2 regions of the Erwinia magellanica genome follow, and region 2 is predicted to be linked to the other one. Evidence: predicted binding sites of a transcription regulator. Region 2 holds the regulator's gene; the other holds the start of a gene.
The links. The regulator PurR, encoded in region 2, represses purine synthesis genes. The targets are predictions, from matches to a motif close to CANGCAAACGTTTGCNTG.
Positions count from the first base shown of each region.

Region 1: a site for PurR is predicted at 1,227-1,244, ahead of AAH450_RS10690 (amino acid aminotransferase). Genes of this name have one in related genera too.

Region 1 covers NZ_JBCHVC010000002.1:729,988-734,177, reverse strand. Annotated here, with positions in the region: gene ompF (porin OmpF) at 1-1,101, shown strand, start outside; gene AAH450_RS10690 (amino acid aminotransferase) at 1,310-2,500, shown strand; gene AAH450_RS10685 (MBL fold metallo-hydrolase) at 2,634-3,263, opposite strand; gene AAH450_RS10680 (YcbK family protein) at 3,308-3,856, opposite strand; partial or broken gene ldtD (L,D-transpeptidase) at 4,043-4,190, opposite strand, start outside.
Region 2 covers NZ_JBCHVC010000001.1:905,888-910,077, reverse strand. Annotated here, with positions in the region: gene rnt (ribonuclease T) at 1-419, shown strand, start outside; gene AAH450_RS04190 (Grx4 family monothiol glutaredoxin) at 466-804, opposite strand; gene AAH450_RS04185 (C40 family peptidase) at 1,177-1,995, shown strand; gene cydH (cytochrome bd-I oxidase subunit CydH) at 2,033-2,122, opposite strand; gene purR (HTH-type transcriptional repressor PurR) at 2,394-3,419, shown strand; gene punR (DNA-binding transcriptional activator PunR) at 3,492-4,190, opposite strand, start outside.

The sequences.
Region 1 (4,190 bases), on a different contig from region 2:
ATTCTGGCACTGGTTATCCCAGCCCTGTTAGCAGCTGGTGCAGCCAATGCAGCAGAAGTTTATAACAAAGACGGCAACAAGCTGGACCTCTATGGGAAAGCTGTTGGTCTGCACTATTTTTCTGATAACGACGGTTATGCCAGCGACGGTGACAAATCTTACGTTCGTTTAGGCTTCAAGGGTGAAACCCAGATCAACGATATGCTGACCGGTTATGGTCAGTGGGAATATAACTTCCAGGCTAACCACTCTGAAGGTGGTAACGATTCTCAGACTGGTAATAAAACCCGTCTTGGCTTTGCTGGTTTGAAATTCGGTGATGCAGGTTCATTCGACTATGGCCGTAACTATGGTGTTGTATACGACACTATGGGCTGGACCGATATGCTGCCAGAGTTCGGTGGCGACTCTACATATAGCGATAACTTCTTCGTAGGCCGTAGCAACGGTCTGGCTACTTACCGTAATACCAACTTCTTCGGTCTGGTTGATGGTCTGGACTTCGCTGCTCAGTATCAGGGCAAGAACGAAGATAGCGCTACCGGTCGTGGCGTTCAGCAGGCAAATGGTGATGGTTACGCGATGTCTGTAACTTACACCCTGCCAATTGGTATCGGCTTCTCTGGTGCATATGGCTCAGGTGATCGTACAAACGGTCAGGTTAACTCTTTCTTCGGCAACGGCGGCGATCGTGCTGAACAGTGGGCTGGCGCAGTTAAATATGATGCGAACAACATTTATCTGGCCGCAATGTATAGCGAAACACGTAACGCTACTTACATCGAAGATAACTCTGTAGGTAATGTAACTTCTGGTCTGGTTGGTTTTGCTAACAAAACTCAGCAGATCGAGCTCGTTGCACAGTACCAGTTCGACTTTGGCCTGCGTCCATCTATCGCCTACGTTCAGTCTAAAGCGAAAGATGTTGATGGAATCGGCGATGTTGATCTGACCAAATACTTTGAAGTGGGCGCGACTTACTACTTCAACAAGAACATGTCTACCTATGTTGACTACATCATCAACCAGATTGATGACGACAACCGTTTAGGCATTGGCTCTGGTGACACTGTAGCAGTTGGTCTGGTTTACCAGTTCTAATTGCCTGCCGGGGTGATTTATCACCCTGCGCAAACTCTAAACGGGGCTTCGGCCCCGTTTTTGTTTACCGTACTTCGCTAATCCCTTCTCCTTTGATCTTCCCCGGCTTCTTTCCCGTGATTTTTACCGCAAACGGTTGGCATTTTGTGCGCTGTGGCGGTAACCTGAGTGCACATTTCGCTCCAGATTACGCTAACGGACTCCGACTATGTTTGAACGCATTGCAGCTGCACCCGCCGACCCCATTCTTGGTTTAGCCGACCTCTTCCGTGCCGACGATCGCCCAAATAAGATCAACCTGGGTATTGGCGTCTATAAAGATGAAACCGGTAAGACCCCGGTGCTGACCAGCGTGAAGAAAGCTGAGCAGTACCTGTTAGAGAATGAGACTACCAAGAACTATCTCAGCATTGATGGCCTGGCCGATTTTGGGAAGTGCACTCAGGAGCTGTTGTTCGGGAAGGATAATGCCCTTGTTGGTGCCAAACGCGCCCGTACGGCGCAGACCCCTGGCGGTACCGGCGCCCTGCGTGTTGCGGCTGACTTTATTGCCACCCAGACCAGCGCTAAGCGTATCTGGGTAAGTAATCCAAGCTGGCCTAACCATAAAAACGTCTTCGAGTCTGCTGGCTTAGAAGTGTGTGAATATCAGTATTACGATGCGGCTAACCACTCGCTGGACTTTGCCGGCATGATGAACGCGCTGCGTGAGGTTCAGGCCGGTGATATTGTGCTGTTCCACGGTTGCTGCCATAACCCAACCGGCATCGACCCTACGGCTGAGCAGTGGGCGGAGCTTTCTGAGATGTCACTGGCTAACGGCTGGCTGCCGCTGTTTGACTTCGCTTATCAGGGCTTTGCCCGTGGGCTGGAAGAGGATGCTGAAGGGCTGCGTATCTTCGCCGCAAGCCATCAGGAGCTGATTATTGCCAGCTCCTACTCCAAGAACTTCGGCCTGTATAACGAACGCGTGGGCGCATTCACGCTGGTAGCCAGCGAAGCCGCCGTGGCGGACACCGCCTTCAGCCAGGTGAAAGCCACTATTCGTGCTAACTATTCCAATCCGCCCGCGCACGGTGCCGCTGTCGTTGCCACTATACTGAGCAATAACGCGCTGCGCGCGCTCTGGGAGCAGGAGTTAACGGATATGCGCCAGCGTATTCACCGCATGCGCCAGCTGTTTGTGAACACGCTTCAGGAGAAAGGCGCGAAAGGCGACTTCAGCTTTATCATCAACCAGAACGGCATGTTCTCGTTCAGTGGACTGACCAAAGACCAGGTTATTCGCCTGCGCGAAGAGTTTGGCGTCTACGCGGTGAATTCCGGGCGCGTTAACGTGGCAGGCATGACGCCAGACAACATGGCTCCCCTGTGCGAAGCTATCGTGGCCGTGCTTTAAACCCGCGTTATCCCGAAAATGCATAAAAAATGCCTGCTGTAAGCAGGCATTTTTATTGGGCTTTTCGTTTCGGCTCAGGTTTCAGCCACGTTTTCGCCAGAGAGCGGCTGAACGTGCAAAAAAGGCTGCGCTACTACTGCAAAAAAGGATTGGAGATCCGTTCCCGTCCCAGGGTGGACTTTGGCCCATGCCCCGGCAGGAAGGTTACATCATCGCCCAGCGGCAGCAATTTATTCATGACAGAGGCAATCAGATCCTGATGGCTGCCCTGCGGGAAATCTGACCGTCCCACGCCACCGTTGAAAATCACATCGCCAGAGATCAGCAGGCGCGAAGCGCGATCGAAAAAGACGATATGCCCTGGCGTATGGCCCGGACACAACAGGATCTCAAGATTAATCTCCCCCAGCTGCACGGTTTCACCCTCTTCTAACCAGCGATCGGGCGTCAGCGGCGCGCAGTAAGGAAAACCAAACATCTGACTTTGAGAAGGCAGGCCTTCGAGCCAGAACGCATCCGCTTTATGCGGGCCGACAACCGGCACCTGATAAAAGGCGGCAAGTTCAGCAGCGGCACCGACGTGATCCAGGTGACCATGCGTCAACAGGATTTGCGTCACCTTTACGCCCTGCTCTGCTACCCTGGCCTGAATAGTCGCGGCGTCACCACCAGGGTCTACCACGGCGGCTTCCAGCGTGGAAGGGCACCAGATCAACGAACAATTCTGTGCGAATGCCGTCACCGGGATAATTTGATAATCCATAACGCTCCGTTACCGGCGAGCCATGGCCCTGCCGGAAGATCATTTTACCAGTGCCGCGTTGGCCCGGTATCAATATGCACAAAGTTACTACTCGGGTAGTATCCTACACCACCCGCGCGCATGGAAAGCGCCGCTTTGCGTACATTGCTCAATGAAATTCCTTCAATATGAAAATCCATCGCCTGGCCCAGGGTGTGGTAACTGTGTTTCGCCACCCCTTTACTGTGTGCCCGCAGGGAGTTGTTGGTCTCCAGAGAGCGATAGCCGGAAATCAGCTGAACCGGTTTGCGCGTATCCAGCATCGCCTGCAACCTGTAGAGCTGGTCGAAAAGCCTGGTATCGATACTCTTGATTTTATTGGCCCGGTAATCACGGAAAAAATGGTTAAGGCGCGTCAGCTCATCCTTGTCGTAACTTTTGCCGTTAAAAAACTCTGTTTTGAGCGTTTCACCGGTATGCAGGTTATTCAATGTCAATACGCGTGGACGTGAAGTGGAAAGCGAAGCGAAAGCCTGGCCGGGAAGCAGCGCACAACCCAGCGCAGCCCCGCCCAGAGCAAGCCACTTACGGCGATGAGAGTCGAAACTATTCATTAATCTGTGTTACCCAACTAAATTGTTCTGAAAGGGTGCAAAAGGACACCGTCGGGAACCATAACTGGGGATAAGTATTGAGTCAACACGCTAAATGTGACAGGCAGGGCAATTCAAAGAATCATTGCCCTGCCTGGAAAAAACCCACACATTTGACTTAGTGAGGAAAACCTGAAGAATCAATCATTAGAGCATTAATTGACCAGCGGCGGCCATGCTCTGCACGCCGGAACGCGCCGTCATATCATAATTGTAAATATCTGTTCGATATTGCGCCTTGCCATCTTCCGCTACCCAGGCCGTGAGATAGTAGAGGTTAACCGGAATGCGGTGG
Region 2 (4,190 bases):
ACGGCATTGACCCCTCTGACCCGCTTCGCGGTGCGGTCAGTGAATATGAAGCTCTGCATGCCATCTTTAAACTGGTGCGCAAAGGGATTAAAGATCGGGACTGCAATCGCGCCATTATGGTTGCGCATAATGCCACTTTTGATCTCAACTTCATGAATGCGGCCGCTGAACGTACCGGTCTGAAACGCAACCCTTTCCATCCTTTCGTCACCTTTGATACGGCGGCGTTAAGCGGGCTGGTATTAGGGCAAACCGTACTGGCGAAAGCCTGTGCTGCGGCGGGAATGGCCTTTGACAGTAATCAGGCACACTCCGCGCTGTACGATACCGTACAAACGGCAGATCTGTTCTGTGAGCTGGTGAACCGCTGGAAACGGCTGGGCGGCTGGCCGCTTCCAGCGCCGGTAAGCGAAGCATAAAAAAAGGGCGAGGAATTTTTCCTCGCCCTTTTACTTTCTGAGTCGCTTATTCAGCGGTGTCAGAAGGATATTTTTGTGCAGTTTCTTTGATCAGCTGCTGGAGTTCGCCCTGCTGATACATCTGAATAATGATGTCGCAACCGCCGACCAGTTCACCATCCACCCACAGCTGCGGGAAAGTCGGCCAGTTGGCATACTTAGGTAATTCTGCCCGAATCTCTGGATTCAGCAAAATGTCCACATAGGCGAAACGTTCGCCACAGGCTGACAGCGCCTGTACGGCCTGTGCCGAGAAGCCGCAGCTTGGCAGTTTTGGTGAACCTTTCATGTAGAGCAGAATCGGGTTTTCTGCTATCTGGCGCTCAATTTTTTCAACGGTACTCATAAATGGCTTCCTTAATCGGATACTTCGTGTCTATTTAGTGTAGCGACTCTGCCCGCACGATGAAAACGACATTTTACTAAGAGCATTTTCGGCTTCTGCGCCTCACAAGCCCAGGCGGATACATTAAAATAACATTTTCCAGAGGTTATTGCAGCGCCAATGCCGCTAAAATGGATAAGGTTTGCACAGATAACCAGCTGATTTGGCTTATTTTTACAGCTTTTACTTGTTCTGCATCATTGAAACAAAAAAGACCTTACCCTTTGTTAAACAGTTAGATTAGAATTGCCCCATGAGCCTGCTGCAAAGCAGATATCCCTGTTTTTGGCACGCTTTGGCCGCTGGTCGAAGCACAAACTGTTAATGGTAACGATGCGTTTACTCATCACCCTCTTTTTGCTGGCGTTTGCTCAGCTCTTTTTTAACGTGGCGCACGCATCGCCACACGCCCCTGTTAATGCCAGCCATCATAAGAAGGATGCTGGTACGCCAGCCCGTGAAGATGAGCGACGTAAACGCAGGCCGGTTAAAGCAAGCTCCACAAAAAAAGTTAAAGAGACCACCAGCAAGAAATCCCGCTTAACCTCCGTGTCAAAGCTCAAGCTTAAAAAGAAAGCCTCTCCGGCAACGGCCGCCGTTACTCCCGGCAGATATAAAAAGAAAAGCGTTAATGGCAGTAAAAAGCGTTACGGACGGCATCGCGGTAAAGCAGCACAAATGGAAGCGCTGACAGCCGATCTCGACCCGGCACCGCTGAAGTTGAGCAAGGCGCATCGTGCCCGCTATCAGAAAGCTCGTGAAACTGCGATGAACAAACTGATGGGCCAGCTGGGTAAACCCTATCAATGGGGCGGAACCTCACCAAAAACCGGCTTCGACTGTAGCGGGCTGGTCTGGTATGCCTATAAGGATTTGGTGAAGTTTAAAATCCCGCGCACCGCTAACGAAATGTATCATCTGCGCGATGCCGCCTCGATCAAACGTGATGAGCTGGAAAAAGGGGATTTGGTCTTCTTCCGCATTAATGGACGCGGGGTTGCTGACCATGTTGGCGTCTATCTGGGTGACGGTAAGTTCATTCAGTCCCCCCGTACCGGCAAGGATATTCAGGTAAGCGCGCTGGGCGAGGATTACTGGCAGCGTCACTATATTGGCGCCCGTCGGATGATGACGCCGAAAACCATCCGCTAAGCGTTATAAAGGGCCTGCGATCAGGCCCCTTTTATAGTTAGTGCATGATGGCGGTAAAGCTGAACGCCATAATCATCACCAAAGCGCAAACCGTGGTCAGTAATGAGAACTTTAAATCGGTATCCATATATCCTCTGAATAGCCCTACAGTTAATAGTGTTATCAATTTTCCCATACTTATCGGTAAAAATCTCGTTTTCTCTGCTCAGCCTTGTTAGAATTCTTTTTGTTGCGCAACGTCCGCTCAGTCACAATTCTGCGGACGACCACTCTTTTCCTTCCTGACGAATCCGACAGCAACTTAAACCGATTTAAGACGTCAGGTTTTACTCTTTTCAGGCAAACGATTAACAACAGGCTTATCAACACGTTGAGATAAGCGCAGGAGTAGCTAGTTCATGGCAACAATTAAAGATGTGGCAAAGCAGGCCGGGGTGTCGACCACCACCGTCTCCCACGTCATCAATAAAACCCGCTTTGTCGCCGAAGAGACGCGGGAGGCCGTCTGGGCTGCAATTAAATCGCTGCACTATTCCCCCAGTGCAGTGGCCCGCAGCCTTAAGGTTAATCACACCAGAACTATTGGTCTGTTAGCCACCTCCAGCGAAGCGCCCTACTTTGCCGAGATTATTGAAGCGGTGGAAAACCGCTGTTTCGCAAAAGGCTATACCCTGATCCTGGGCAATGCCCATAACGATCTGCAAAAGCAGCAGGCCTATCTGTCGATGATGGCGCAAAAGCGCGTGGACGGTCTGCTGGTGATGTGCTCTGAGTATCCCGATCCGCTGATCAAAATGCTGGAAGAGAACCGCAATATCCCGATGGTCGTTATGGACTGGGGCGAGTCTCGCGGAGACTTCACCGATACCGTGCTGGATAACGCTTTTGAGGGCGGCTATCTGGCCGGGCGCTACCTGATCGATCGGGGTCACCGCGATATCGGCGTGATCCCCGGACAAATGGAGCGCAATACCGGTGGCGGCCGCCATGCCGGCTTCCTGAAGGCGCTGGCTGAAGCCAATATTACGCTCCGTAAAGAGTGGCTGGTGCAGGGAGATTTCGAACCGGAGTCTGGCTATCAGGCGATGCAGCAGATTTTATCGCAGAAACAGCGACCAACGGCGGTCTTTTGTGGCGGTGACGTCATGGCCATGGGCGCCATTTGCGCTGCGGACGAGATGGGGTTACGGGTTCCGCAGGATATATCGGTGATCGGTTATGATAACGTGCGCAACGCCCGTTACTTTACACCAGCACTGACTACCGTTCATCAGCCTAAAGAGCGCTTAGGCGAGACCGCTTTCGATATGCTGCTGGACCGTATCACCAGCAAACGGGAAGATCCGCAGACCATTGAGGTACATCCTTCCCTGATCGAACGTCGCTCGGTCGCTGACGGTCCTTTCCTGGATTACCGCCGCTAAGCCTTCTGCCTGCCTCTTTCCTGCTGCAAGCCAGGGGCATATTTTACCCCCGGCTTGCGCTGTTCAGGCTTTTTACTCCTCTTCGCGCAGCCATTCGCTGTTCAGCGTATCGCTCTCACCCAGATAATCGAGTAGCCAGCTCAGCGCCGGTGACGCCTGTTGTTCAGACCAGCTGACGCAGCAGGGGCTGTCGGGGAAACTGGCTGCCAGCTTTAGCTCGTGCAGTGTGCCCTGTTTCAACAGAGGCCGGGCAAAATGTCCCGGTACCATGCCCACGCACAGCCCGGCTGACAGACAGTCGAAAGCACTTTCCCAATCTGGCACCACCAGCCGCCGCTGATTATCCAGGGTCCAGGTTGTTCGTTTGGGGAGCGCTCGCGAGGTGTCCTCCAGCACCAGCGAGGGCCATTCCCGGATCGCCTCTTCGCTGATAACCTGCTCCCGGTGCTGCGCCAGAGGATGATCTGCTCCCACCACGCAGCGCCAGTTCAGTGCTCCCATATCGCGAAAGGCAAAACGGCCGCCCACAGGTATAGCCTGAGTAGCCCCAATGGCCACATCAACCCTGCCATCGGCCAGCGCATCCCAGACGCCGTTGAACACCTCTGGCGACAGATGCAGCTCCATGTCGGGGAAATGGCGGTAAAAGTCCACCACCAGCTGGCGCGTGCGCTGAGGTTTGACTATCCGATCGACGGCAATATTGATCTGTCCACGCCAGCCGTTGGCCACCTGCTGACACTGCCGCCGGGTGGCGAGCATTTTTTTGAT